DNA from 4 places in the Haliea sp. genome. Region 2 is predicted to be linked to each of the others. Evidence: predicted binding sites of a transcription regulator. Region 2 holds the regulator's gene; each other region holds the start of a gene.

Evidence for each region. Region 2 encodes sigma-54, which starts transcription at its own class of promoters, with help from an activator protein. Its sites were predicted from a motif close to TGGCACANNNNTTGCNNT; they were not measured.
Region 1: the regulator sigma-54 is predicted to act here: its motif matches at 2,160-2,177, upstream of R3E49_RS00855 (TorF family putative porin).
Region 3: the regulator sigma-54 is predicted to act here: its motif matches at 3,382-3,399, upstream of flgA (flagellar basal body P-ring formation chaperone FlgA).
Region 4: the regulator sigma-54 is predicted to act here: its motif matches at 2,236-2,253, upstream of R3E49_RS12995 (PEP-CTERM sorting domain-containing protein).

What each region holds. Positions count from the first base shown of each region.
Region 1 is NZ_JAWKZJ010000001.1:180,809-188,013, forward strand. Features, by position in the region: gene R3E49_RS00845 (ammonium transporter) at 1-962, opposite strand, end outside; gene glnK (P-II family nitrogen regulator) at 995-1,333, opposite strand; gene R3E49_RS00855 (TorF family putative porin) at 1,396-2,070, opposite strand; gene R3E49_RS00860 (accessory factor UbiK family protein) at 2,376-2,636, shown strand; gene R3E49_RS00865 (YifB family Mg chelatase-like AAA ATPase) at 2,679-4,181, shown strand; gene R3E49_RS00870 (hypothetical protein) at 4,195-4,623, opposite strand; gene paaN (phenylacetic acid degradation protein PaaN) at 4,649-6,340, opposite strand; gene R3E49_RS00880 (winged helix-turn-helix transcriptional regulator) at 6,415-7,205, opposite strand, start outside.
Region 2 is NZ_JAWKZJ010000005.1:105,854-113,058, forward strand. Features, by position in the region: gene R3E49_RS10755 (phospholipid-binding protein MlaC) at 1-335, opposite strand, end outside; gene R3E49_RS10760 (calcium/sodium antiporter) at 492-1,469, shown strand; gene R3E49_RS10765 (KpsF/GutQ family sugar-phosphate isomerase) at 1,484-2,461, shown strand; gene R3E49_RS10770 (KdsC family phosphatase) at 2,463-2,984, shown strand; gene lptC (LPS export ABC transporter periplasmic protein LptC) at 2,984-3,544, shown strand; gene lptA (lipopolysaccharide transport periplasmic protein LptA) at 3,525-4,103, shown strand; gene lptB (LPS export ABC transporter ATP-binding protein) at 4,081-4,806, shown strand; gene R3E49_RS10790 (RNA polymerase factor sigma-54) at 4,948-6,435, shown strand; gene hpf (ribosome hibernation-promoting factor, HPF/YfiA family) at 6,543-6,830, shown strand; gene ptsN (PTS IIA-like nitrogen regulatory protein PtsN) at 6,839-7,205, shown strand, end outside.
Region 3 is NZ_JAWKZJ010000006.1:209,805-217,009, reverse strand. Features, by position in the region: gene flgF (flagellar basal-body rod protein FlgF) at 1-307, opposite strand, end outside; gene flgE (flagellar hook protein FlgE) at 327-1,592, opposite strand; gene R3E49_RS12760 (flagellar hook assembly protein FlgD) at 1,649-2,353, opposite strand; gene flgC (flagellar basal body rod protein FlgC) at 2,372-2,788, opposite strand; gene flgB (flagellar basal body rod protein FlgB) at 2,791-3,183, opposite strand; gene flgA (flagellar basal body P-ring formation chaperone FlgA) at 3,432-4,151, shown strand; gene flgM (flagellar biosynthesis anti-sigma factor FlgM) at 4,254-4,565, shown strand; gene R3E49_RS12735 (flagella synthesis protein FlgN) at 4,568-5,020, shown strand; gene R3E49_RS12730 (GGDEF domain-containing protein) at 5,234-6,163, shown strand; gene R3E49_RS12725 (hypothetical protein) at 6,148-6,600, shown strand; gene R3E49_RS12720 (SPOR domain-containing protein) at 6,597-7,205, opposite strand, start outside.
Region 4 is NZ_JAWKZJ010000006.1:256,537-263,741, forward strand. Features, by position in the region: gene R3E49_RS12985 (GGDEF domain-containing protein) at 1-873, shown strand, start outside; gene R3E49_RS12990 (nitroreductase family deazaflavin-dependent oxidoreductase) at 881-1,315, opposite strand; gene R3E49_RS12995 (PEP-CTERM sorting domain-containing protein) at 1,602-2,204, opposite strand; gene R3E49_RS13000 (NAD(P)/FAD-dependent oxidoreductase) at 2,356-4,056, opposite strand; gene R3E49_RS13005 (hypothetical protein) at 4,255-4,527, shown strand; gene R3E49_RS13010 (aromatic ring-hydroxylating dioxygenase subunit alpha) at 4,533-5,774, opposite strand; gene R3E49_RS13015 (RNA-binding S4 domain-containing protein) at 5,858-6,070, opposite strand; gene R3E49_RS13020 (ABC-F family ATPase) at 6,118-7,205, opposite strand, start outside.

The DNA.
Region 1 (7,205 bases), on a different contig from region 2:
ATCACACCACCAATCGCACCGATGATCATCGCCAGCATCGGCGTGGGATCTGCGGGCTCAGCCGTAATCGCTACCAGGCCAGCCAGCGCACCGTTCAAGGCCATGGTCAGGTCGGCTTTACCGAAGATCAGGCGTGACAGCAGCAGAGCCGCAATCAGACCACCGGCAGCCGCAGCGTTGGTGTTCAGGAACACGTTGGCCACTTCGTTGGCCACGGCAATGCCACCCAGCTTGAGCGTGGAGCCGCCGTTGAAGCCGAACCAGCCCATCCACAGGATGAAGGTGCCGAGGGTCGCCAGCGGCATGTTGGCGCCGGGGATAGCCTTGACCGAACCATCGGCTGCGTACTTGCCCTTACGGGGACCGAGCAGCAGCACGCCTGCGAGTGCCGCAGCCGCACCCGCCAGGTGCACAATGCCAGACCCTGCGTAGTCGCTGTAGGACAGTTCACCGATAAACGGCACTGCCTTGCCACCCCAGGTCCAGCCACCCTCGATGGGGTAGATGAAGCCGGTCATGACAACGGCAAAGGCCAGGAACGCCCACAGTTTCATGCGCTCGGCAACTGCACCGGACACAATCGACATGGCCGTGGCGACAAACACCACCTGGAAGAAGAAGTCAGATGCGCCGGAGTACACCGAGTCGCCACCGAAACCGGCTTCCGCGGAGTCCGCCAGCACCGCTGCCACCGCCGCATCATCCATCTGCGCCACGGTGGTCACACCGGACAGGAAGAAGCCGCCGTCGTACATGAACTGGTAACCGCAGATCAGGTACATAGTGCAGGCGATGGCGTACAGGGCCACGTTCTTGGTCAGGATTTCTGTTGTGTTCTTGGCGCGCACGAGGCCCGCCTCCAACATCGCGAAGCCGGCCGCCATCCACATCACGAGGGCGCCGCACACCAGGAAATAAAAGGTGTCCATCGCGTACTGTAATTCAAATATCTGGTTTTCCATGGGAATCACTCTCGTAGTTAGTCTCGGTGGATTTAGATGGCGTCTTCGCCGGTCTCGCCGGTACGAATACGAATCACCTGCTCCAGCGTGGACACAAACACCTTGCCGTCACCGATCTTGCCGGTGTTGGCGGCCCGGGTGATGGCTTCGATGGTCTTGTCCGCCAGCCCTTCGGCGACAGCCACTTCAATCTTCACCTTGGGCAGGAAGTCCACGACATACTCCGCACCCCGGTACAACTCGGTGTGCCCCTTCTGGCGCCCGAAGCCTTTCACCTCAGTGACGGTGATGCCCTGCACACCGATCTCGGAAAGTGCCTCGCGCACGTCGTCCAGTTTGAATGGCTTGACGATAGCCGTTATTAATTTCATGTCAGTCTCCAGGTATCAGCAGGGCGCCCCGCGGGGCGCCGTAGGTTTCAGTCCCGAAACGCTTAGAGGCTCTTCGAGATGGAGAACACGATGCGATCATCCGCAGCGTCCACATCGTCAAGATCCGTTCCGATCAGGGCCAGCGCGAAGTCCAGGTCCATAGCGCTGTAACCGAAGGTCACGCCGTAATCCGTGTAGCTGTCGGCGCCTTCTTCCCAGTAGTCATCCTGATCGGTATCGGTGAAGCCGATGTTGAAGTCGACGGTGAGAACGTCGGTCAGGCTCAGCGAGTAGCCGGCGGAGTAGTACATGTACTCGGGGCCGCCATCACCAAACTCGTCTGAGTACACAAAGCCAACGCTGAAGTCGGCGTAGCTCAGGCCCAGCGCGTATTCGATGTAGTCGAGGGAAGACTCACCCTCGTAATCGAAGTAGAAGAAGCCCACGTCGTAGCCGAAGCCACCGTCGGTTTCACCGGCGTAGCCGAAGTAATAATCCATTTCGGTAGTAGCACCACCGAAGGCGACGTTGGAGGCCCAGATGCCGGCGTACAGACCGGAATCACCCGACCAGTCGAAGCCGCCCTGGATGGCACCTTTCTCGTCGGTCTGCGAGATACCGCGGAATACGTAATCCGTGGCGAGGGTCACGTTGCCGCTGATCTCTGCCTGGGCAGAAACAGCGCCTGCGAACAGGACAGCGGCGATAGAAGCGGGAAGCAGTTTTTTGTGCAGCATGTGTCATTCTCCTTGGTTTGGCAGTCAAAAAAATGTGTGCCGGGCACGGAACTTTTTTGCTCTGCATAATTCGCGTTTGCACTCTGGGCTTTGCAGGTGCTGTGCCAACCAAGGAAAAAATCATTATTTACAAATAGTTAAGAGATTTTAGTGCTCACTACACGCGATTTCTGCGAGGGGTCAACGGCAGCCACACGCACCATTAGTGAGCACCGCACTCTATTGGTGCACCAAGATGATCTGTGCGCCGTTTTGCAATTCCTCTACACTTCGGCCTGTTCTGTCTGGCAGAGGAAACACGCATTATGGCCCTGAAGCCACCGCCGATCAGTGAAGTACTGCAGCAGATGTCGGCCCTGGTCGGCAGCCCGGGCCTGCGCGCGGAAGTCGACAGGGGCGCGCGCGCCCTGGCGCAGTCCGCACTGGGCAAACTGGACGTGGTCAGCCGCGAGGAGTTCGACGCGCAGGCCGCAATACTGGCCCGCACCCGGGCCAGGGTCGCCGAGCTGGAAGCTGAGCTGGAGGCCCTGACGCGAGAGTTCGAGTCGCTGAAACCTCAAACCTGACCTGTCCACTGAGTGGAGAGGCTCTGTGCTCAAGGATGAGCCATGGAACTGTCTGTTGTTTACAGCCGCGCTGCAGTAGGCATTGAAGCCCCCCTGGTTCAGGTGGAAACCCACCTGGGCAACGGGCTGCCGGCTTTCCAGATTGTCGGATTGCCGGAAACCGCTGTCCGGGAGAGCCGCGACCGGGTGCGCTGTGCACTGCAACAAGCCCATTTCGAGTTTCCGGATCGCCGTATTACCGTGAACCTTGCGCCGGCTGACCTGCCCAAGGAGGGTGGGCGCTTTGACCTGCCCATCGCGCTGGGCATTCTTGTCGCCTCCGGGCAGCTGCCAGCGGCTGCTCTGACCGCCCACGAATTTGTTGGCGAGCTGGCCCTGACCGGTGCCGTGCGCCCGGTGCCGGGCATCATCCCCGCTGCGCTTGCCTGCAGCGCGGCAGGTCGCGCCCTGGTAACCCCGGCGGCGAGTGCTGCGCTGGCCGCCGCCGTCCCCGGGAGTCGTATCATCGCCACAGAGGACCTGCTCACACTGTGTGCCCACCTCAACGGCCGCCACAGACTGTCAGTACAGGAACACCAGCCACAGCCGCAACCCGCCATGTCCTACCCCGACCTGGCGGACGTTGCCGGGCAGGCGCTGGCGCGGCGCGCGCTCGAAATTGCCGCCTCTGGCAATCACAACCTGCTCCTGGTGGGGCCACCTGGTACGGGAAAAACGCTGCTGGCGAGCCGTTTACCCGGCCTCCTGCCTCCGCCGGACACGCAGGAGGCCCTAACCTGCGCGGCCCTGCACAGCTTTCACGACAGCACCAGCTTGGAGCACCTCTGGCGGCGGCCCTTTCGCCACCCGCACCACAGTGCCAGCGCCGCGGCACTCATTGGCGGCGGCGCGCGGCCACGGCCGGGCGAGGCCAGCCTTGCCCATGGCGGTGTTCTGTTTCTCGACGAACTGCCGGAATTCAGCCGTCAGGCGCTGGAAATGCTGCGCGAGCCCCTGGAGGCCGGCGCCGTCACGCTGTCCCGCGCTGCACACAAATTCACCTATCCCGCCCGGTTTCAACTGATCGGGGCAATGAACCCCTGCCCCTGCGGCTACTATGGCGACCCCGAGCACAGCTGCCGCTGCACCAGCGAGCACATCCAGCGCTACCGGCACCGACTGTCAGGTCCACTGCTCGACCGTATCGATCTGCATGTCAGCATGCAACGACTGCCGGCGCGCCTACTGCTGGAAACACAAGCGAAAGGGGAATCGTCAGCCGCCGTGCGGGAACGTGTGCTGGCGGCCCGACAACGGCAGCAGGCACGTCAGGGGTGCAACAACGCCGCGCTGTCGGCACAGGCCCTGGCCACACAGTGCGTGATGCGGCCCGCAGCACGCCAACAGCTCGAGCAAGCGGCCGATGCGCTGCAGCTTTCGGGGCGAGGCCTGCACCGCAGCCTGCGCGTGGCGCAGACACTGGCGGATATGGAGGGTGCCGACTGTATCGACCTGCAGCACGTCACCGAGGCACTGGCGTTCAGGCAGGCAACAGGTCCGGTCTGACACCACGGCGGCGTCAGCCTTCGCTGATAGGTTCCATCTCATCCCAGATCGGGGCAAACATGATGCGCAGCAGCTCTTCGTCCGCATACACCCGCTCGCCAGTGAGCGCGTAGCTGCCATACGTGAGGATGCCGAGAATGCGAAAGGGTTTCTCTCGCCCGTCGGGGAAGCGGTAGCGTACGGTGTACTCAATGGCCACACCGGTTGCACCGGGCCACTCGCCGTGCAGAACCATGCTGTCCTGGTCAAAACAGGGCGCAACGTTATCGAAGAAATGCCGATAGTAGCGCTCGGCCGCAGCCATGCCGCGCATGCGCAGTCCCACTGGAAAAAGCTCATAGACTGGATCGGCCTCCAGCGTCGCCAATGTGGCCGCGTAATCCCGCACCTCTTCCGCCGCCACGTGCTGATAGGCGATCTTCCGCAGTTCTTCAGTATTCATTATCCGAACCTCGTTGACGCGACAATCAGGCAGACGCCGGTGCCACACCCATGAATTTACTCTGCACAATACGGAAGCGGTTGCTGACAAACGCCAGATCCGCGAGGCAGGCGTTGCCTGCCGGGTTCAGGCCGGTGACATGAAAGTCTGAGTAGGCGGCGGCAAAATTGATCGGCATGCCGGTGAGGTTGCAGGCCACGGAGGCGCCCGCGGCGTGATAGGCGTCCACCGCCTCGTCGAGGAATGCCGGGTCCGTCGAGTACACGTGGGAGGTGATCGCACCACAGTCGCGGGCATTGCCGGTGGCATCCTGCAGGCAGGCGTGCGCATCGGCATTGGCAATGATGAACGACACCGGCCCGAACACCTCTTCCCGATACCAGTCACGATCCGCCTCGGTGGCAGCAATCACCAGCGGCGTCGCCGTACGTGCGGCCGGGTACCCCGGATTTGCATAGGGCGCCGAGTCGCGCAGAATGCGCTGCTGCGCTTTGGCCAGCCCGCGATAGCGATCGACATTGGCTTGCACCGCCGGGTCAAACAACGTGCCACAGAGCGTCGCTGCAGCGCGCGGGTCGGCCAACCAGCCGTCCACCGCATCACAGATTGCAGCGGCAGCCTCGGCGTGTGGTATGCGGTGACCGGCCACGCGCACCCCCGTGGCCGGTATATGAATATTCTGCACGCTGGTGCACATCTGGGCCGAGGCCTGGCAGAGGGAGTGGGCGATGGACCGCGCCGTTGCCGCCAGGTCATCGGTAGACTCCAGCACCACCGAATTGCAGCCCGCGGTTTCCGTGTATACCTGCTTCCCCGGGCAGTTCTGCTCCAGCCAGCTGCCGAAACGCGGACTGCCGGTGAAGTCGATGATGGCGGTGTCCGGATGCTGGATCAGCGGCAGGGTGGCGGGTTCGGCGCGGGTATCCGCCGCCAGCGTCACCAGATTGGGATCGAAACCCGCCTCTGCCAGCACCTCGCGGCAGACACGTGCCACCATGGCGACCGGCAGCGTTGCCGCCGGGTGAGGCTTCAGCACCACCGGGTTGCCCGTGGCCAGGGACGCGCACAGGGCCGGGTAGGTATTCCACAGCGGAAACGTGGCGCAACAGATCACCACACCCACACCGCGGGGCACCAGGCGGTAGCGTTTACTGAGGCTGGCGACACCGTCACGCCCAAACTGTCGCTCCCAGTGGGCAGTGGCCGGCACATCCCGCATGGCTTTGTGAGCGTAAGCCAAAGCCTCCAGACCTCGGTCCAGCGCGTTGGCGCCGCTGCCAGCAAACGCCATGACATAGGACTGACCTGAGGTGTGCATGGTGGCATGCGCATTCTCAAACAGCTGTTCGCCGCAGCGCTGCAAAATTTCCAGGCACACGCCCACACGCGCCTCAGGCGTCGCTGCCGCCCAGGCGGGGCGCGCGGCGTTGATCGCGGGAAACAGCGCGGCAGGGTCCACTCTGGGATAACGCACGCCCAGCGGCTCGCCGGTATAGGGAGACACTTCCTCGCCCACCCGGCCCGCCTCAGCCGGCTGTGACAGGGGGAAATCCTGGCCCAGCAGGGCCTCGAAACGCGCCTGGCCAGCGGCAGGCTTTTCCTCTCCGTGGATCTTGCTGCTGGGATTTTCCGGCCAGCCACTCCAGGCATAGCGGTGGGCGCAGGCATCCAGCGCCTTGGTCAGCAGATCCTGGTGTTTGGCGAACAGGGCACTCATCGGGCTCTCCCTAGGCAGTGACAGTATGAACCGGGCACATTGCCACAACGAGGTCTGTTTATGCAAGCAAATGCCTAGGCCGGCTCCCCTGGCCCTATGGTGAAATCCACATGGTGCGCACTCAGCTCTTCTCCGCAGTGGTTGCAGACCACCTCACCGTGCAGATTCTCGCCACAGAGCGTATGCGTGAGACACATCGGCCGCCCCGCCCCGTTCGGGTCACACCAGCGGTCTCCCCACTGCAGCAAGGTCAGGAAATAGGGAAACAGGTCCCACCCCATGGCGGTGAGCTCGTAGCCGTGGCGCAGGGGCCGCTGCTGGTAGGGTCGCGTGACAAATACGCCCCGCTGCACAAGAAAGCGCATGCGGTCGGACAGAATGTTGGTCGCCACCGGCAATTCCTGGTGGAATTCATCGAAACGCTGCAAGCCATGGAAAGCGAGGGCAATGACATTCGCCGTCCAGCGGTCACCGACCAGGTCGATCAGGTTGCGGTACACGCTGTGTTCGCCGGGGACATCGCTCGCCGACAGGGAAGAGCGCCGGCGTACTTTCTTGTCACGCACATCGCGCGTGGCACCGGGACCCGGGTGGTAGGTGACATCGCGGCCGTGTACGTCCTTCCGACAGGTGCTGCAGCGCAGGCGCGGCTGTACGGCATTGCCGCAGGTGCGGTGACGCAGATGCACCCGACCCGCCTCCGGCGGGGGAAAATACCGCTCCTCCCACGCCACCGCCATCAGCGACATCTGATACATGCCGACGGACTTGCGCGTGAGGTGGTAAACGGGGTGACGGGAACCGCCGCTGGCGACCCGCTTGCGCAGGCAATCCTGCGCCTGCAGCCACTTCAGACGATTGGACA
Region 2 (7,205 bases):
ATGACCTCCGTGAAGCGCTCCAGCTGGTCGCGCAGCTGGTCGCGACCGGCGCCGTCCAGGGAGCGATAACGCTCTACACTGGCATAGGGGCCCATCACGCCACGGGCGAAGCCGCGGAAATCCACCACATCGTCCAGTATGGCCTGCAAGGTGTTGTAGAACCGCTCGGGCTCCGTGTCCATGTAGCCCTCGGCCTCGCTGACCGCAGACATCACCTGGTCGGTCGCCTGCCTGACCACCTCGTGGGCACCGAGTGGCGCAACCGGCTCAGTGGCCTGTACATTTAGGGCCACAACCATAAGCAGGGTTGCAGCCCATTGCAGCAATTGGGTCATACCTTATCCTTGAATGTCATTACATGCCGGTCGGCGCTCTGTATACTGCGCTCCCACAACCCCTGTGCCGAGAGCTGCCACGGCGTTCGACACCGCCGCGCCGGCAACAGTTCCATCGCTGTGGGGGCCGTCTACTTTAACAGGAAATGCGCTTTTATGCTGTTAGCAACAGCTGCCATTGTCATCGGCTTCCTGATTCTGATCTGGAGCGCCGATGTATTCATCGCGGGGGCGGCATCGCTGGCGGCAAACCTCGGCATGTCGCCGATTGTCATCGGCTTGACCATTGTATCGATAGGCACCTCTGCACCGGAGATCCTCGTTTCGCTGACCGCAGCGGTCACCGGTGCCGGAGCACTTGCCATTGGCAACGCGCTGGGCTCCAACATCGCCAATATCGGCCTTGTGCTCGGCGTGACGCTGCTGATTGCGCCACTGAAGGTACACCCCGGCTGCATGCGGCGCGAGCTGCCCACGTTGCTGCTGGTCACCCTGGCGGCAGCGCTTTTGCTCATCGACGGCGAGCTGTCCCCGCTGGACGGCATGGTCATGCTGGCAACGCTGGCGATCATCATGACCGCAATGCTGCGCGGCGAAGCTACCGACCCCGAGCTGCTGCAGGAGGCCTCCGAACTGACCCGCGAGCCCACCCCCCTGGCAACCGCCTGGCTCAAGTTTGGTGGCGGATTGCTGCTGCTGGTTGCCAGCTCGCGACTGCTTGTGTGGGGCGCCACCGGCATTGCTGAACAACTGGGGGTATCAGAGCTGGTCATCGGCCTGACCATCGTGGCCATCGGCACCAGTCTGCCGGAACTTGCGGCGACGGTGGCCAGTGCCCTGCGCGGCCATGCGGACATTGCTGTGGGCAACGTTATCGGCTCCAACCTGTTCAACCTGCTCGCGGTGATGGCCATTCCGGGCCTGATCGAAACCCAGGCCCTCGACGCCCTGGTGCTGTACCGGGACTACCTCACCATGGCCGGTATGACGCTGCTACTGGCGGCAGCGGTCTACCTGAGCCGCGGCCGGCACAAATCGGGTACGGAGGGCTATGCCTATATCGGCCGCAGCCTCGGCCTACTGTTACTGGCGGTGTACGGGCTGTACTATTACTGGCTGTACCGGACCCGCTGAGCCTGCCGCCCGCCATGCACGCACATGACCCTGCTGCCCACATCGCTTCCGCGCAACGCACGATCCGCATGGAGCGCGATGCCATCGCCGAACTCGAAGCACGTATCGGTGCCGGCTTCGCTGGCGCCTGCGAGCTACTGCTCGCCGTGAAGGGGCGCGTGATCGTAACGGGCATGGGAAAGTCCGGGCATATTGCCAGCAAGATTGCCGCCACCCTGGCAAGCACGGGCACACCCGCCTTTTATGTGCATCCAGCGGAGGCGAGCCACGGCGACATCGGCATGATCACTGCGGACGATGCGGTGATTGCCCTTTCCAACAGCGGCCGCTCGCCCGAGGTTGTCACACTGCTGCCGCTACTCAAACGGCTCGGCATACCGCTGATCAGCATGACCGGCAATCCCGATTCCCCCCTCGCCGAAGCCTCCGATGCCCACCTGGATACGGGCGTACACACGGAAGCCTGCCCGCTGAACCTTGCACCCACCTCCAGCACGACCACTGCGTTGGTCATGGGTGACGCGCTGGCCATCGCGCTACTGGAAGCACGCGGTTTCACAGCAGAGGATTTCGCCTTTTCACACCCGGGCGGCACGCTGGGTAAAAAGCTGCTCCTCAAGGTTGAGGACATCATGCATACCGGGGCGGCGATCCCGCGGGTAACACCCGCTACGCCACTGTCCGAGGCGCTGCTGGAAATCAGTCGCAAGGGGCTGGGAATGACCACCGTCACCGGGCCGGAGGACACACTGGTGGGAATATTCACCGACGGCGACCTGAGGCGCGCGCTGGACGAGGACGTGGATGTGCGCAACACCCCGATCAGCGACCTGATGACCCGCGGTGCGAAGACAATCGGGCCCAACATGCTGGCAGCCGAGGCGCTGCGCATCATGGAAGAAAACAAAATCACCTCCCTCGTTGTGCAACGCGGAGGGCGTATGGTGGGTGTGATTCACTTGATGAACCTTCTGCATGCGGGTATCGCCTGATATGGCCACCGAGCCCCACCCCGCACGGGCTATCCGGCTGCTGGCGCTTGATGTCGACGGCGTCCTGAGTGACGGCCGGGTGACCTACGCCAGCGATGGCAGCGAGTTGAAGTCCTTCAATATCAAGGATGGACTGGGTATCAAACTGCTGCAGCGTTGCGGCATACGGGTGGCGATCATTACCGGCCGCCGTTCGGATATGGTCGCCAGACGGGCCACAGAGCTGGGCATCGTCGACCTGTTCGAGGGCCGGGAAGACAAGCTCAGTGCACTGCAGGAACTCGGGAAACACCTGGGCCTGGCTCTCACCGAATGTGCCTACATGGGCGACGACCTTCCCGATCTCGGTGCAATTTGCGCGGCAGGTATCGGGATGACCGTGTCCGATGCGGTGCCTGAGGTGCGCGCCGCCGCAGACTGGTGCAGCCGCGCCCCGGGCGGTGCGGGGGCCGTGCGGGAGGCCGCCGAGTGGCTGTTGCAGGCGCGCGGGCAGTGGGACGACCTGCTCACAGAGTTCCGCTGATGGAGCGACGCAGGCGTCCATGGCTTCTCGCGGCGGTGCTGGTCGGCGTGGCGGCGTGGTACCTGGGCATCACGGGCGGTGGTCCGCTGGAGCGCAGACCCGTGGCGCAACAGGCAGATATTGTACAGACCTATCTGCTAGACTCGCGCAGCCTGACCTATGCGGAAGACGGTAACCTCGCCCATGTCATGGAGGCCGTGCGTGTGGAACATCGGGGTGACGATGAGGTCTCAGATCTGGAGCAGCCAAGGTTCTACTCGCATGACGGCAACAACCAGACCTGGTCGGCCAGTGCCACGCGCGGCCGGCTCAAGCACCGGACTGGCATACTGATATTGCGCAAAGACGTGGTGCTGACTGATGACAAGGCCGGGGGTGTTCTGGAAACCAGCGCCATGACCCTCAACCTGAAACAGCGCACCGCAAGGTCCAAGGTCCCGGTCAGGGTGACCCAGGGCAACAATGTACTTACCGCCGACGGGATGTTCGCAGACCTGAAGCGCCAAACCATACGCCTGATGCCCGGCGTGGAGGGGATCTATGTTCCGGAAGGCTCCTGAGGGGAGTCGCATTGGCCCACGTGCACTCAGCATCGGGCTTGCGGTGATCAGCCTGCTGCTGGCCAGCGCCACACAGGCGCTGCCCAGCGACCGCGAGCAGCCAATTCGAATCAGTGCTGATCAGGCCCTGCGCGATGAGCGCGAGGGCTTTACCGAATACACGGGAAACGTGCGTCTGCAACAGGGCAGCCTGCAGATCCAGGCCAACAAGCTCACCATCTTCCATGGCCGGGAGGCCGCTGACCGCATCGTGGCGGAAGGCAGCCCGGCGCGTATGCAGCAGCAGCCGGCGGCCGACAAGGCGGTTATTCACGCGGCAGCGCTCAGCATCGAGTATTTCAAATCCCAGGAGCGGGTGAAACTCAGCCGCGAAGCGCGGATTGAGCAGGACGGCTCGATTGTTACCGGCAATACCATCGATTATTTCATGGCGGAGCAGCGGGTCAGGGCCGACGCCGGTCGGCGCGAGGACGGCGGCCGGGTCGAGGTCGTCATCCCCGCCGAGGTGCTGGAAGGCGACGAACAAGAGGCGCAGCGTGGCGCAACTCAGGGCGAGTAACCTGGCCAAGGCCTACCGGGGTCGCAAGGTGGTCATCGACGTCTCGCTGGAGATTTCCAGTGGGCAGGTGGTCGGTCTGCTGGGCCCCAACGGGGCAGGTAAAACCACCTGCTTCTACATGGTGGTTGGCATTATCACGGCAGACGCCGGGCGCATCGAACTGAATGGCGAAGATATCACGTCACTGGCGATGCACGACCGGGCGCGCCGCGGGCTTGGCTACCTGCCCCAGGAGGCCTCCATTTTCCGCAAGCTGAGCGTGCAGGACAACCTGCTCGCGATTCTCGAAACGCGGCCCGACCTGGGCAAGGCCGAGCGACTGGCACACTGCGACCGGCTGCTGGAGGAGTTCCACCTGACTCACCTGCGCACCAGCCTCGGCCAGGCACTGTCCGGAGGCGAGCGGCGCCGCGTGGAAATCGCCCGCGCACTGGCGACCGAGCCCGACTTCATCCTGCTTGACGAACCCTTCGCCGGCGTGGACCCGATCTCGGTTTCCGATATCAAGGACATCATCATTCATCTGCGCAAGCGCGGCATAGGCGTGTTGATCACAGACCACAACGTCCGCGAAACCCTCGACATCTGCGAGCGTGCCTACATCGTCGGCGAGGGGCATATCATCGCCGAGGGAAATGCCCAGGAAGTGCTGGAAAACCCCCGCGTGCGCAAGGTCTATCTGGGCGAGCACTTCAGGCTTTGACGCAGGGCCTCACCCCTGCCCCGGGCCTCCACAATCCCGCAAGCAAATTTCGCGCCATTCTGTTGCGCGGCTACCTGCGCCAGCGCTACACTGGCATCACAGCCAACCCGCGGCGGTACCCGGGATGAATCCAGTACGTTGATGAAACAGTCGCTTCAACTCAAGCTTGGCCAACAGCTGACAATGACGCCGCAGCTGCAACAGGCCATCAAGCTGCTGCAGCTGAGCACCCTGGATTTGCAGCAGGAGATCCAGCAGGCGCTGGACAGTAACCCACTGCTGGAACTTGCCGAGGACGACTACGACGCCGAGGCTGAAGCCCGCGCGCTGGCGACCGAGAACAGCCAGTCCACCGGAGAAGCCACTCCGGAACAGGCCGAGCGCGACGTCGCCGCTAGCGCTGACGAATGGCAAACCGACACCCTCCCCGATGAACTCCCTGTCGACACCCAGTGGGATGACCTGCTGCCCTCCTCGTCGGCTCCCGCGAGTCAGGGGGAGGACGCGTTTGACGGCGATTTTGACGCGCGCAACAATGCCCGCGACAGTCTGCAGGACCAGCTGCTCTGGCAACTGAACCTGACTCGCCTGTCAGACACCGATCGCATCATCGCCATGGCCATTATCGATGCGACCGACGCCAACGGTCGCCTGCAGAGCAGCGTCGAGGATATCCACGAGTCCCTGACGCCGGATCTGGACATCGACCTCGACGAGGTCGTGGCAGTGCTGCACTGCCTGCAGCAGTTTGAACCGGCCGGGGTCTGTACACGCGACCTGCAGGAATGCCTGCTTGTGCAACTGCAACAGCTTCCCCCGGGGACACCCTGCGTGGAACAGGCGCGGCTGATGATCAGCCGGCACATGGCACAACTGGGCAGCGGAGACTACAAGCAGATCATGCGCCGTATGCGCCTCAGCGAAGCACAGCTGAAAGAAGTGCTAGACCTGATCCGCACCCTCGACCCAAACCCGGGGCAAAGCGTCGGCGAAGACACCACGGAGTACGTGGTTCCCGATGTCTTCGTGAGCAAGCGCAACGGCCGCTGGGTGGTCGAGCTCAACCCTGACATCGCCCCCAAGCTGCGCATCAATGACAGCTACGCCAGCCTGATACGTCGCGCCGACAGCAGCGCCGACAACACCTTCCTGAAGGACAACCTCCAGGAAGCGCGCTGGTTCCTGAAGAGCCTGCACAGCCGCAACGAAACGCTGATGAAAGTGGCGAGCAAGATCGTGGAACACCAGCGCAATTTCCTTGAGTATGGCGAAGAAGCCATGAAGCCGTTGGTGCTGCATGACATTGCGGAAGCCATCGAGATGCACGAATCGACCATATCCCGCGCCACGACACGCAAGTACATGCACACGCCGAGGGGTATCTTCGAACTGAAATATTTCTTTTCCAGCCATGTGGGCACGACTGAGGGTGGCGAGGCCTCTTCCACCGCCATCAAGGCGCTGATTCGCAAGCTGGTGGCAGCGGAAAACCCGCGCAAACCGCTCAGCGACAGCAAGATTGCGGCCGTATTGGAGGAGCAGGGTTTGCAGGTGGCCCGCCGTACCGTGGCCAAATATCGCGAGATGCTGATGATCCCGCCCTCCAATGAGCGCAAGAGATTGGTCTAGACTATCAGTGTACTGCCCGGCAGTACTTTGTCAGGTTGCCGCTGGCAGAAAGCGGCACACCGGTTCCGGGCGACCAGCCCGGCTTTCATGAGAAGAAGGAGTCAGGTATGCAATTGAACGTCAGCGGACACCACGTAGAGGTTACTCATGCGCTGCGTGAATATGTGGAGAGTAAGTTCGAGCGCCTGCAGCGACATTTTGACCAGATAACCAATACCGAAGTCACCCTGATTGTGGAAAAAATGGTGCAGAAGGCCGAGGCCAACGTGCACATTTCAGGCGCGGATATCTTTGCCGCAGCGGAGTCAGAGGACATGTATGCAGCGATTGACGCACTGGCGGACAAGCTCGACCGCCAGCTCATCAAACACAAAGAAAAGGCGCGAGCCCGTTAGGAACTTTCATGCACGTTCTTTCTGAACTGCTGACGCCGGGGCGCACGGTCTGCCGTGCCCCCGGCAGCAGTAAAAAAAGGCTCTTTGAAACGCTGGCCAGCGTCGTCAGCGAGAACAGCCCGGAGCTCGCGGAGGCGGATATCTTCGCCCAGCTCATCGCGCGCGAACGCCTGGGCAGTACCGGTCTTGGCGCCGGCATTGCCATTCCGCATTGCCGTATCGCCAATTGCAGCCAGCCCATCGGTTGCCTGGTCACGCTGGAGGAGCCCATTGACTTTGACGCACCGGACGATTTGCCGGTGGATATCCTGTTTGTGCTGCTGGTGCCCGAAGAGGCCCACCAGGCCCACCTGGACATCCTGGCACGCATCGCCC
Region 3 (7,205 bases), on a different contig from region 2:
CGCGCCGCGTGAGGGCCTCAGTGCCATCCGGCGCCTGCACCGCGATCCAGCCCTCGCCGACCAGCGCGACATCGAGATCGCGGCCGGTCTGCTCCAGGCTGCCGGGCGCCAGGTCGGTGCCCTTGTGCTTCTCGATCGTGTACACGCGGCTGGCAGCACCCACGCCGTCGAGGTAGCGGCTTTCCGCGCTCACCAGGTCCGCCTTGAACCCGGGCGTCGCGGCGTTGGCCAGGTTGTGGCTGTTGGCGGCCTGCGCCAGCATCATTTCCTGGGCGCCGGAGGCGGCGATGTAGACGAAGTGATCCATCAGCTACGCTCGGCGCGGATCAACGCAGGTTGATCACGGTCTGGGTGACCGCGTCTTCCGCCTGAATCACCTGCGCATTGGCCTGGAAGTTGCGCTGGGCAATGATCAGGTCAACGAGCTGCGCGGTAATCTCCACGTTGGACTCCTCCAGTGCCGCCGACTGGATAACCCCGAGCCCCGAGGTGCCGGGGGCGCCGACGTTGGAGGGACCGGAAGCAAAGGTCTCCACCCAGTTGGTGTCGCCGATGGGCTGCAGGCCATTGGGGTTGTTGAAGTTGGCCAGCGCAATCTGCGCCAGGGCGCGCGACTCACCGTTGGTGAAGCGGGCGAAGGCGATACCGGTGGAGTCAATCTCCAGCCCGCGCAGCTGGCCCGCGGCAAAGCCGTCCTGGATCACGCTGCTCACGGCAAAGGGTGTGCCGAACTGCGTGGTATCAGAGAGGGACACGGTGATGTCCTGCGGGTCGGCGCCGGTGCCCACACCCGCCGCGTTCAGGGGCTGCCAACCGGTGATGTTCACTTCCACCGGCAGCGTCAGCGGGTCGAACTGGCCGTTGGACTGGAAGGTCAGCGTGTCCGGCCCGGAAGTGGTCACGCCGTCTACCAGGGAGTGTACTTCCCACTGGTTAGGTGTGGCGGTCTTGACGAAATACAGGCTCAACACGTGGGGGTTCCCGAGGCCGTCATACACCGTGGTCGAGGTGGTGGCGTTGAAGGAGCTGGGGTCCGGCGAGGTGGGCGGCAGGGCGAAGGCGTCGAAGGGGCCACCAAACGGCACGTTGGGCGGCACTTCGCGCGAGTCGAGGTTGGAGGTCAGGTCAACAAGGCCCGTGGGGTTGGGGTCCAGCAGCGAGGTGTCGATCTGGATGTCGCCCAGCTGGCCCGTCACATCACCGACAGCGTTCACCTGGAAGCCCTGCAGGCGGGAACCCGCGTTGCTGACGACGAAGCCCTCGCGATCCACCTTGAAGTTGCCCGCACGGGTGTATTGCAGCGCGCCGTCGACGCTGAGCTGGAAGAAACCGCCGCCGCTGATGGCGAGGTCCAGGGCGTTGTCGGTGAAGCTGATGTTGCCCTGGCCGAACTCCTGCGTCACCGCCGACAGGCTCACCCCCTTGCCGATGGCATTGCCGCCGGCACCGAGCAGGCTGGTGGCGAAGACATCGGCGAACTCTGCGCGCGACGTCTTGTAGCCCACCGTGGAGGCGTTGGCGATATTGTTACTGATGACATTGAGGTCTGCACTCGCAGCGTTAATGCCCGAAATTGCGGTATCAAAGGCCATTGTCTCTCTCCTGGCTCAACAAACGGTGTCGCGCGGTCCCGGCGGGCCCGACGCTGTTACAAAATACTCTTGATCGTATTCATGCCCACGGTCTGGCCATTGGCCAGGTTGAGGGCCACATCACCGGTGCCGGCAGCGATGGCCACCGACTCCACGCGCTGGTGGGCGTAAACCGGCACCGTGGTGGATACACCACCCACCAGGGCTTCCACTGAAACGCGATACTGGCCGGCCTCGAGTTGTGCACCGCTACCATCCCGACCGTCCCACTGGACGCGGAAATCAGAACTCACACCGGGCGGCAGCGCCGCGCTGTAGACCAGCCGGCCACTCATGTCCTGGATAAACAGGGTTGCCGAGGTGGCATTGCCGGTGAAGGCCACCGTGGCATCCAGGGCCAGTACGGGGTCGTCGCCCCCCTCCGCACCGCCTTCGACGGGGCGCAACAGGCCAACATTGCCCTCGGTCACCACATCGCGGCCCACCAGGTTCGCCGCCTGCAGGGCCTGGCTGCCAGTCAGTGCCGAAGCCAGGCCGCCGAAGCCGGTGTTCAGCTCCTGAATACCCGACACCGTGCCAAACTGCGCGAGCTGGCCCATGAAATCCATATTGTCCAGCGGCTTGGTGGGGTCCTGGTTTTTCAGCTGGGCGACCATCAGCGTCAGGAACGCCTCAGAACCCATATCCTCAACGGAATTGGCCTGTCGCGGTGCCGCTTCCGGTTGTGGAAACAGCTCATTGATGCCGGCGAGCGTAGTCATCGGTGTCGTCCTCTGGAATTATCGGCCCAGCGTGATGGTGCGCTGGATAAGCTGTTTGGCGGTGTTCATGGCCTCAATGCTGCTCTGGTAGGAGCGCGAAGCCGATATCATGTTGGCCATTTCATCCACCGGATTGATATTGGAGCGGTAGATGTAGCCCTCCGCGTTGGCCAGCGGGTGGGATGGCGCAAACTCCTGCCGCGGGGGCAGCGTCGACTCGACGATTTCCGCAACGCGCACCCCGGCGGCGCCCTCGGCGTCGCCGAGGCCGTCCTGCAGCAGGGTTTCAAACACGGGATAGCGCGCTTGATAGGCCCCTTCCGGCGTGCTGCTGACCACCTGTGAATTCGCCAGGTTGCTGGAAATGGTGTTGAGCCGCACGCTCTGTGCTTCCAGGGCCGACGCCGATACCGCCATGATGTTGAACAGGCTCATGCTCATTCACCCCGTATCGCGCGCTGCGTGGACTTGATGCGGCTGTCCAGAATTGTCAGGCTGGCCTGGTAGCGGATGGCGTTGTCCATGAACTCAGCATGCTCGCGCTGGGCCTCTACCGTGTTGCCATCCAGGGCCGGCTGGCTGGGCACGCGGTACAGCAGGGACTGTTCATTCGCCGCCCCCATACCGCCGTTGGCATTCAGGTGACGGGCGTGCGTGCGACGCAGCCCGCCAGCGGTCGCCGCCTGCATGGCGGCGGCAAAGTCGATGTCACGGGCCTTGTAGCCGGGGGTGTCCTGGTTCGCCAGGTTTGCCGCTATCAGCTCCAGGCGCTGGGCGCGCAGCGCCATCGCCTGGCCACTCGTTCCAAAAACCCGGTCAGTAAAACTCATGTCGGTCACTCCTTCTTGCTGCCTACTCGCAGCACGCACAGGAAACCTAATCAGGAACCGTGCCAACCATAAAATAGTCTTTTATTACAATGGGTTAAGAAATTTCTGAGCGGAGTTCAGGGGCCGATTGGAAGCCCGCTTGCCGCTCCGGCGGCAAGAATTGCCGCCCCACCACACAGCGGCAGGGTTGTCCGCGACTGGCATGGTTCCTGCTTTACCACCCGTTGATGACCTGTTTGGGAGGCTTCATGTCAATTTTCCGGCGCACCCGGTTGCGCCTGCTGCTCATCGCCATCTTTCTGCCGGCCTTCTTCGCCGCGGGCACGCTGGCTGAGATACTCCATCCACTGGAGGACGTGGTGGCGGCCGCCAGCGCTGAGGCGACCGCGGCGGCACAGGCGCAGGGCTACACCGACCTTGAGGTGAGCGCACGCCCCCTGGACTCCCGCCTGCGCCTGCAGGCCTGTGGCGAACCGCTGGAGACATTCAGCAACGCCAACGCAAGCGTGCTGGGACCGGTGAGTATCGGCGTGCGCTGCGCACAGCCCAGTGCCTGGACGCTGTATGTGCGCCTGGACGTCAGCACCCGCGCCACTCTCCCCGTGCTGGCTGAAAACCTGCCCCGCGGCAGCATCATCAGCGAACGTGACCTCACCCTGGTGGAACGCACCATTACCAGTGCCACCGATGCGGTGATCATGGACCCGCAGCAGGCCATCGGCATGGAGCTTATCCGGCCGGCCAGCGCGGGATCGCCGTTGCGGCATAGCCAGCTGCGCCCACCGCAGCTGATCTCCCGCGGCCAGACCGTCACCCTGATCGCCGGGGGCGAGGGCCTGCAGGTCACCATGCAGGGACGCGCCATGGCCAACGCCGCGGCGGGTGACCGCCTGCTGGTCACCAACCTTGCCTCCGGGCGCCGGGTCGAGGGCATCGTCAACCCCGACGGCAGTGTGCGCATACCATGAACACGGCGCGGCGATGCTTGTGCTAAACTTTTCCGTCCGGCTGCCGCTAACCTGCTTGAGGCACCCTTACGTGCCAGCCATTCACTGACTGCGTGAACCGACATGGACCCAATCGACAACAATGCCAACATCAAACCGTCGCGTACCGGCGGGGATGCACGCACCAGCACGGTGGACCAGGCCGGTCGCAGTAGCCAGGCCAGTGCCGGCAAGCCGGTGGTGGAGGCAGATGCGGTCACCATCACGCGCATGGCGGAAGACATGCTGCAACTGGAAACACAGTTGGCCAGCGTGCCCGATGCCAATATGGAGCGCGTGGAGCAGCTGCGCGCTGCGATCAGCGATGGCAGCTACCGGGTCGACCTGGAGCGGATTGTGAGCAACCTGCTGCAGGCCGAACAGGATCTGTCCTGAACGTGACGCCCGGTGAACAACTGGCGCTGGCCCTGCGCGCCGAAATCACCGCCCTGGAAACTGTACTCGCCCACCTCGACGCTGAACAGCAGGCACTGCGTGCCGGTGATGCCGAACGCATTGAAGCCTGCACCCGCGCCAAAGACGCCGCCTTGAAGCAGCTCGCCGGCCTGCAGCAACAGCGCCCAACCGCCGCAGCTGAGGCCACATTGTCCAGCCAGATCAGCGTGCTCGACAATGCCATCGAAAACCGCGAGTTGCAGGCCCGGTTGATTGCGCTGGGTGAACGCTGCGCCGAGCTCAACGCCAGCAATGGCGTACTCATCGGGCGCCTGACCGAACACACCCGCAGCGCGCTGCGGGTGCTGCGCCAGCAGGACGGCGACCCCCGGCTATACTCGGGTACCGGAGCGGCCGACAGCGCGAGTGACAGCCAGAGCCTCGGCAAGGCCTAGAGCAGCGGGTCCCAAAACGTCAATTAATTGACTCCTGGCCCGGCGTTATTTTGCCGCTCCCTGCACAGCCTGTGCTTCTGCATTCATGAGAACGCCATAAATATCGCCTAATTGCCGTTATTGTCCCCTAATTCCTTTTAATTTCCAATTAATCTTGTTGGCACACACTTTGCTTTACCTTGCTTGATGGACCTTCACTCGAGCATTGATGCCATGACCGACCGATCACCGTTCACCCTCGTCAGCGACCGCGCTGCCAACCTGGCGCCATCCGTTGCCACAGCCGTGGCGTCACCGCTGGGTGAGCGCGATGCAGCGGACCAGCTGCTGGGACTGTTTGATCTGCTGCTCGGTGAAGCCGACCAGAGCGTACTGCTGGAGCGCTTCCACAACTGGGCAAACCGCTGCGGGCTGGCTGACAGCCTGGGCTTCACAGCCGCCGATGACGACCTGCCGGTTGTTCTGGGTGAACAACGCCACCATCGTGCGCTCTATCAGCTGGACATCGACGGCAGCACACTGGGGGCGGTGACCCTGTCCCGCCGCCAGCGCTACAGTGAGCCTGAGCTGACGCTGCTGGAACGGGCACTCGGCGGCCTGGCGCGTGCCCTGCGCCTCGCCCAGCAACTGGCCAGGGCGCAGGCCACTGCCATGCACGACGGGCTCACCGGCCTCCTCAACCGCCGCGCCATGGATGAGCGCCTGGCCCAGGAGCTGCTGCTATCCAGGCGCCACTGCAGCGCGCTGTCGCTGATGATCATCGACATCGACCACTTCAAGGATATCAATGATCAATTGGGGCATCTGGTGGGCGATGAGGTGCTGCGTTGCCTGGCCCAGGCTTTCCGCTCCTGCGTGCGCGAGTCGGACCTGCTGTTTCGCCTGGGCGGCGACGAATTCGCCATCCTGCTGCCCCGCACCGGACTCAGCGGCGCGGCGGATGTGGCGCGCAAGATCCGCGAAACGGTCGAGCACGTCACCGTGGAACTGGCCGCCAACACCGGCGGGGTACTGCCTCGCGTGAGCATCGGCGTGGCCGATCTGCTTCCCGGCGATGATGACAAGGCGCTGCTGCAGCGCGCGGACACCCACCTCTACCACGCCAAGGCACAGGGCCGGGGGCGAGTGTGCATCAGCGTCTGAGCGGACGCCGGCGCAGCCGCAGGGCCAACGCCGGTTCCGGCAACCTGTGGCTGCGCAGCGATCTGCGCGCCCCCGCCGCACCGCAGGGGCGTCGCGAGCCCGGCACGAACCCACGACCTGTCGTGCGCAGCTGGATGACCTGGACGCTGTTTGGTGCCTTGCTGGTCACCACGGCAGCCGCGGGCCACGGCTTCCTGGCGACAGAACCGGTAGTGGCGTCGCCGACACGCACCGCCACAGCCATCAGCGAGGCATCACCGGTGCTGCAGCAGCCAATCGCACGCACGCTACCTGCGCTGTATGCCCTTGAAGACACCCAGCAGCAGTTGATTACGCAGGTCGAAGAAATCCAGGCGTCAAACCGCGCGCTGCTCAGCCGACTTGAATCACTGCAGGCTGCGCTGGCACCGGACGACGCCGGCACAGCTGCCCACTAGCTCGCGTCGCTGCGGCCCACCCAGAGACGCCCAAGACCATAACGCTCCTCCAGTCCTGCGGCGAGAGCCCGAGCCTGTTGTTGCGACTGCAGCCCTGTAATCCGTACCCGGAACAGATCCTGGCCGGAAACCGTTGCCGCCTGGATCACCACCGTCCCCCTGTCGACCTGCAACCGCGCCGCCCAGCGCTCCGCAATGCTGCGCTGCACATAAGACCCGAAATTGACGAACCAGGTACCACTTACCGCAGGTGTCGCGGGCTCCGGAGACGCTTCCTGCGTCGGCGCAGCGCTCTCTGGCACCGGCGTGGGAACCGCCACCGGGGCGGGTGCCGCCGCCGCAGCCTCCGCCTCGGCGAGACGCTGTGCCAGGCCCGCCTCAAGCTGCTCAATCATTGCTGACAGCTCGCGGTTTTCATCCCGCAGCTGGCTGAGGTCGCGCTCCAGCCGGGCGTTGCCTTCCGCCACGTCACGGGCGAGCCGCTCTTGCAACAGCAGGTCTTCCTGCGACACCACATCCGCACGACGCTGCTCAAGGGCCATGAACTCTGCCCTCAGCGCCTCTCGCTCCTGAACCAGATACCCGTACACCACAGCGCCGATCAC
Region 4 (7,205 bases), on a different contig from region 2:
AGTCGGATTCGCCAGGAACGCCTGCAAACCAGCGACTTTCTGGACACCCTTCGTGAGCGTCTCGGTGGTTTTGAGGAACTGGTGGTCGATGTCACCCGCGGCGGCGAACGTTCAGTGGAACGGTCCGAGTCCTTGCAGAGTCAGGTGGTGGCCGATGTTGGTGTGCTCGGCACGGCCAGCCGCAGCGGTGATATGGACGCCATGCGCCAGGCGTTTGAGGAGACGCTGAAAAACATCACTCAGCACATGGCGGAACACGTGGAGGCGGAGCGGCAGCAGCACAAGGAGGCGCAGGAAAAGGTGGATGCCTTGTCCGAGCAGCTGACCCGGCTGGAAACAGAAGCCGAGGTGTTGCGCACGGAAATCCGCAACAAAACCGACCTCGCGATCAAGGATCAACTCACTGGCGTTTATAACCGCAACGGTTTTGACGAGCGCGCGGCGGAGCTGTTTGCGCGCTGGGAGCGCAGTGGCGCCAAGCTCTCCATCGTCTTTGTCGACTGCAACAAATTCAAGCAGATCAACGACACCTACGGGCACGCCGCAGGGGACCTCGTGCTGGTCAAGGTTGCCGACATTCTGCAATCCCGCGCCCGGGTCACGGACGTGGTGTGCCGTTTTGGCGGTGACGAGTTCGTCATCCTGCTGCCGGATACGGGAACGGAGGGTGCCGAAACCTACGCAGTCAGCGCCTTCAATGAAGTGCTGGATGCCGGTTTCAATGACAACGGCAAGCCACTGGATGTCTCCATTTCCCTGGGTATCACCGCCATCAAGGAGGGCGACACCCTGGAAGTCGCTCTCGCACGGGCCGATGAAGCCATGTACGAAGCGAAAAGCAAGCAGGGCGTTCGGGTAGCGACGAAAGCCTGAAGCCGGGCTAACGCGGCTCTGCCAGAAACACCGGGATTACGCGGGTGGTTTTGGCCTGGTAGTCGTCATAGGGCGGGTACGCCTCCACGCTTGCGGCCCACAGCCGCGTCCGCTCCTCCGGGTCCGTCACTTCGCGCACGCGCATGTCGAAGACCTCGGTTTTGTCGCGTATCTGCACGTTCGGGTTGGCCCGCAGGTTCGCCACCCAGGCGGGATCCTGCGGTTGCCCGCCCATGGAGCCGATCAGCACATAGTTCCCGTCCACCTCCACGCGCATCAGGGGGATCTTGCGGATGCCGCCGGTCTTGTGCCCGGTGTGGGTGACCAGGATGCAGGGCATGCCAGTATCCAGCAGGGTGGTACCCTGGGTGCCGCCGCTGCCCTCGTAGAGCGCTACGTGCTCGCGTACCCAATCCAGTTTTGGGGGGATGTAGTCAGCCATGGGGAATATGCCTCAGCGAGTTGGTTGCAATCGTTTTACGATACAGGCAAACGCTGAATCGGTAAAAGGCTTTGCGCCGCCGTGTATCACAGGAAGACAGGCGTGCGAGAAACCGGAGCGAGCGCTGTGATGATCCATCGCTACCGCATCAGCCAGATGGCAACTTGAAGGTCGAAACACGGCGCGTTGAGCGTTCAGCACTTCAGAGGTGAGGCGGTTCCGGAGTCACGAGTAACAAAAAAGCCCCTGAAAGGGGCTTTTTGAGTGGTGCCTGAGAGGGTGTAGGTCAGATGTTCGACTTTTTGCGCCGTGACCAGCCCAGCCCGACAAGGCCCAGGCCAAACAGTGCCAATGTGGCGGGCGCTGGAACCGGTGCGGGAGCTTCCCCGGTATCGATGTTCAGCGTCCAGCTGCCGAGATTGCCTGCGTCAAGCCCTGCCCGATCGTCCAGGTTGAGTGTCCAGGTGCCTGCCGCGGACAGGCCATCAAAAACCGAAAAACTGCCTACCGCCGCGTACGTACCCTCAGGGATGGGGTTACCTGCACCGAAACCGGCTGTGCCACCGTCGGCGAAGGTATAGGTTCCAGCGGGGTTGTTCGAACCACCCTGCCGGTCGAACAACACCACAGACACCTCGCTTGAGCCATCATCGAAGGTCAATGTAGCGAAAAAGTCGCCAATCCATGTGTGGGTGAAGTCGTTCAACGAGATGAAGACGTCGTTGATGATGCCGGTGTCGACAACGGTAATGGAACTTGAAAAATCAACCAGATCGGGCAGTGCGCCTCCGGTCCCGGCATAACTGGTGGGAGCTGCGCTGGTGAGCGATGAGAAACCCGCCCCGAGGACCAATGCTGCAGCCAGTGTCGTCTGTTTTAGGTGTTTCATGGTGTACTCTCCTGCGTAACCTGCTGTAACATGAGCACACTTCATGCCAGTGATTGTAACCCATTGTGGCAAAACAAAAAAATATTCTTGGCGGGCTGTCTTGGCCCCGGAATTGTAAAATAAGCTGACAGTCCCCGTTGCTGCTGTGCGCCTAGTCCCGATTGGTATGAATGATTTCCCCCTCCTCGGGTGTTTCCAGCTTCAGGTAGGGTAACCCCGGTTTTACGCTGCCCTGCACCCAACCTTCCAGCAGCAACACTTCCAGCGCTTGTAACGCGTGGTGCACCAGCAGTTGTACGGGAGCACCCAGGTCGCGCCGCTGCTGGAAGTAGTGGTGCAGGGCTTCGTAGATGGACTGTGCGGTTTTATGCTTTTTCAGCACCTCCACCACCAGTGCGTACATACCGCTGAGCACCAGGGTTTTCTGGCCGCGCGTATAGCTCGCGTCAACAGTGATCCTGCCGTTTTTAAAGAGGGGCGCGTGGCCGCGAGTGGCATTGCGCAGGTTCAGTTTGAAGCGGTTGTACTTGTTCAGCTGCCAGTTTACGGCGCCGCGTGTGAATTTCTGTGTGATCTGCTTCAGCCCTGCCAGGTCCAGGCTGCCAATTCCGGCTTGTCCCGTCGTGTCGTTGGTGAAACCGCCGGTGCCCAGCCACTGGAAGGCCTTCTGGGGATTCATTTGCAAGCCGGCGTCTTTCGCAATTTCTGACGTGTAGTCCTGCAGGTCGGTGAATTGACCGTTGGAGGAATACCAGAAATCCGCAAAGCGAATATGTTGGCCAATACGTTTCTTCTGCGTGTGCTCATACCACTGTTTCAGCCAGTTGTTCTTGTCTGCATCGCGCAGCAGCTCCGGGATGATATAGGCCAGTTCCCGTGCACCTGTCTGCGCGAGGGTCATTCCGGCCGCGAGAATCGGGTCGGCAAAGCCAACGGACTCCCCCGCAAGAAACCAGTTTTTACCGGCAGATTGCTGCGCCAGGAATGACCAGTCTTTGGTGCCGTATACTTTTTCCTCGCGCCTTGCATTGCGAATCAGGCCGGCAATACGCGGGTCCTTGGGGAGGGATTCAAGGTAAATGGTCTCCGGCGAGAGGCCGGACTCCTTGTAATAGGCGGCGGGACAGACCAGACCGATGCTGGTGCGCGTGGGGGATAACGGAATGAACCATATCCACCCGGAGCCGATGCTCATTACCTGCACGCGGGTGCCGCCGGTGCCGATTTCCACAGCCCATTCTGCGTTTTCCCAGTAACTCCAGAACGCGACGTTTTTCAGTGAGGTGGGGACATCAACCTGTACACCCAGTGGTCGGCGCAAGGCCGCGGCGCTACCCGAGGCGTCCACATAGTAGCTTGCGGTAACGTTGCGGCCATCGCCCAGGGACAGGGCGGAGATTTCACCCGGCTGCTCAATGACCGGGGTCGCGTGGCACTGATAGTGAACGTCACAGCCGAGTTCTTCCGCGTGATCCAGAAGGATCTTGTCGTAGCGCGCGCGGTCAACCTGAAACGCGGTTTGCTGGCGTTGGCCGACAAATCGGGCCGGACGCGGTTCATCACGAAAATCCTTGATCGGCAGGAACTCGAAATCCCACAGGTCAGGGCTGTTTCCCCAGCGGTAGGTTGCTCCGATCTTGATGGGGAAGTTGGCGGCCTCTACTTTGTCCCAGCAGCCCATTTCAGCGAGGATCTTGCCTATCGGCGGCAGCTGGCTCTCACCGACATGCTCTCTGGGGAATTGTTCACGCTCAAAAATCGCCACGCTGAGATCCGGGTGATACTTTTTCAGGAGGGATCCCAGTGTGCTTCCGGCAGGGCCTCCGCCGACAATGGCGACATCGTAGTTCATCGAAATAACATCTCCTCCAGGACGTGACGTATCACCGCGGCGCGGCGTCTGCGCGTGGCGTTCACAACTGAGCCTCAAACGCCGCAAACGGTTCAGTGATGACCGGAAGAAACGCTGAATGACTAACGGCGTTACAATACAGCGAATGGATGAAACGGTAAAAGGGGTTTCCTGTCACATGACGCTCTGGAGTGAATGATGAGTGCGCAAGCCGTGGTTTTCGTGGTCGTCGTGGTGGCGGTCATCGCCCACGTGGCCTTGTACCGGTGGGTGAAGTTCAAGATTCAGGAGGGCGTTATTCTGCAGTTCCTGCGCGATGCCGAAGAGGAGGGTGCGCCTGATCATCATCACGCCACAGCGATTGCTGCCCACACTCAACTGTCTGCGGAGCGCGTCTCAGCCGTCTGTGCCAGGAGCAAGGAGATTATCGCTGACCCGGAGGACGGGCAGAGCTGGCGTGCAAGGAACTAGCCGGGTCAGCGCAGGCGTGGTTCATTGGGGTGCAGCCATGCGTCTTCGAGAACGGGTTGCACCCTGAGCCCCTCAGGTACATTCGCGGCGCCGACGACTGTGTCGGCAGACTGGTGCCAGTGATAAATACGCGCCTCCTGGTAGCTCAATGGAATACCTCTGTTTGATTGAGGGTCCAGGGCTGCCTGAATGGCTTCTGACATGTCGATGTCTTCGCGCAGGACACGGCTGGGCCGTGCTCCGTCATCCTCAGTCCACATGTCGGGGCCGCGGTCGGTGTCGGGCCCCCAGTCCGGTGCCATGGTCCAGGTCTCGACAATGCACTGGTCGATACCATCCGGCCAGAACTGGATAGGCGGTATCACAAACTGGTTCAGCGGCATCACCAGGTTGGGGAACACGCTGTAGGACTGTGTGCAGGTTCTGGCGATGTCTCCCGCTGTCGGAATGTCCGGCCACCTGGATGTCCAGGCCGGCTGTGCGTGCCCCTTGGGAATGGGGGCGACCATCCTGCTGTGGCCGCCGGGGTAGAAGCTGTTTACATTGCGCCTGGCGTCGAGCACCGGGCTCACGGTTTTGCCGTGAATGCTCGGTACATGGTAGACCTCGAGGTTCGCCTCCATGGCGATCTTCCAGTTGCAGCGCACGGAGAAGCGATCACGCCGGGAGAGACGGCAGTTGTCCAGGTCGAACTCGGCCCACTCCTCCACGAGTGCCCCAAGGCTTTCGCGCAGGTTCACCGCCTGAGGATCAAAATTGACAAATATCAGCTTCCCTAGCCGCTCGCAGCGCAAGCGCTGCAAGCTCAGTGCCTCGGTATCCAGCGCAGCAAAGTCCCGCGATTCACGCACCGCGAGCAGCTCGCCCTCATGGCTGTAGCTCCAGCCGTGATAGGGACAGGTGAGGCGCTTCCGTTTGCCCCGTTCGTCCATGGCCACCGGAGCGCCTCGATGACTGCAGCGGTTGATCAGCGCGTGGATATCGCCGTTGTCAGCGTGTACCAGAACCACCGGTGCACCTGCGATATCCCAACGCTGGAAGCAGCCGGGTTCAGGGATTTCGTCCAGATGCGCAGCCAGTAGCCAGGTTTTACGGAACAGGATGTCCTGTTCGAGGGCGTGGAAGGCCGCATCGGTGTAGCGAGCCGAGGGCAGGGGGGGCAACCGGGGGAAATCTGCGGGAGGTGCATTCCGCGAGGCCTCGTAGGCCATCAGCTGACGCAATTGCTGCAGGTGTTGTTGAGACACGGTTTGCCCCCTGGTACTGCTGGCCCGAAAAGTGTGCGCTGGGGTCGACCCTTAGCGAAGGTGCTCCACGTGCGCCGGGCCCATTATGCCAGATGCAAGGTAAAGCGCTCGCCCCGAAACTCGATCATATCGCCGCTGTGCATTTTGCGCCGTCGGCGGGTTTCGGTTTCGCCGTTGACGCGCACCTGACCGTCGGCAATCAGCAGTTTTGCCTCGCCCCCCGTCGCCACCAGCCCCTCGAATTTGAGGATCTTGTACAGTTCAACCGGTTCGCGGGTGATATCGATGGTTCTCATGCATTTGCCTGTGGATAGTGCCGTGAAAGAAGGGCTCGCCGCATTGCTCAGGCGGCCCTGGCCTCTGCCCTGGCCCTGTCGGAGAGATACTCATCGTAGGTTCCCTGGAAGTCGATCAGGGACTGGTCCTTGATTTCAACCACGCGAGTCGCGAGTGAGGAGACGAACTGCCGGTCATGGCTGACGAAGATCAGCGTGCCGTCGTAGTTGGCCAACGCCTTGTTCAGCGCCTCGATGGATTCCATGTCCATGTGGTTCGTCGGCTCATCCATGATCAGCACGTTGCTGTCCATCATCATCAGCTTGCCGAACATCAGTCGGTTTTTCTCGCCCCCCGAGCACACGCTGGCCTTTTTGTTCGCATCGTCGGCGGTAAAGAGTAGCCGGCCCAGCATACCGCGTACTGCCAGGTCGTCGTGCCGTGGCATGCGCCACTGGGTCATCCATTCGAAGATGGTGAGGTCTCCCTCAAAATCGGCGCTGCTGTCCTGCGGGCAATAGCCGACGACCGCATTTTCCGACCACTTTACCGCGCCGCTGTTGGCCTGGATCTCCTGCAGCAGGCAGCGCAGGAATGTGGTCTTGCCGGTACCGTTTTCGCCAATCACGGCGAGGCGCGCACCCGCTTCCAGAATCATCTGTCCACCGCTGAATAGCGGCGCGCCGTCAAAGCCGTGTGCGAGCCCTTCCAGCACCAGGGCCTGCCGATGCAGCTTCTTGTGTTGTTTGAAGGTGATGTAGGGCGACACCCGGCTGGAGGGCTTGATCTCGTCCAGCTTGATTTTCTCCATCTTCTTGGCGCGTGAGCTGGCCTGCTTGGCCTTGGACGCATTCGCTGAGAAGCGATTCACAAAGCTCTGCAGCTCTTCCAGTTCCGCGGACTTTTTCGCGTTACCGGCCTGCAGTTGGTCCTGGATCAGGGTGGAGGCAGCCACAAACGCCTCGTAGTTGCCGGGGTAGATGCGCAAATCGCCGTAATCGATATCCGCCATGTGAGTGCACACCGCATTCAGAAAGTGGCGGTCGTGGGAAATGATGATCATGGTGCTCTTGCGCTGGTTCAGCACGCCGGCCAGCCAGTTGATGCTGTGGATGTCGAGGTTGTTGGTCGGCTCGTCCAGCAGCAGGATGTCCG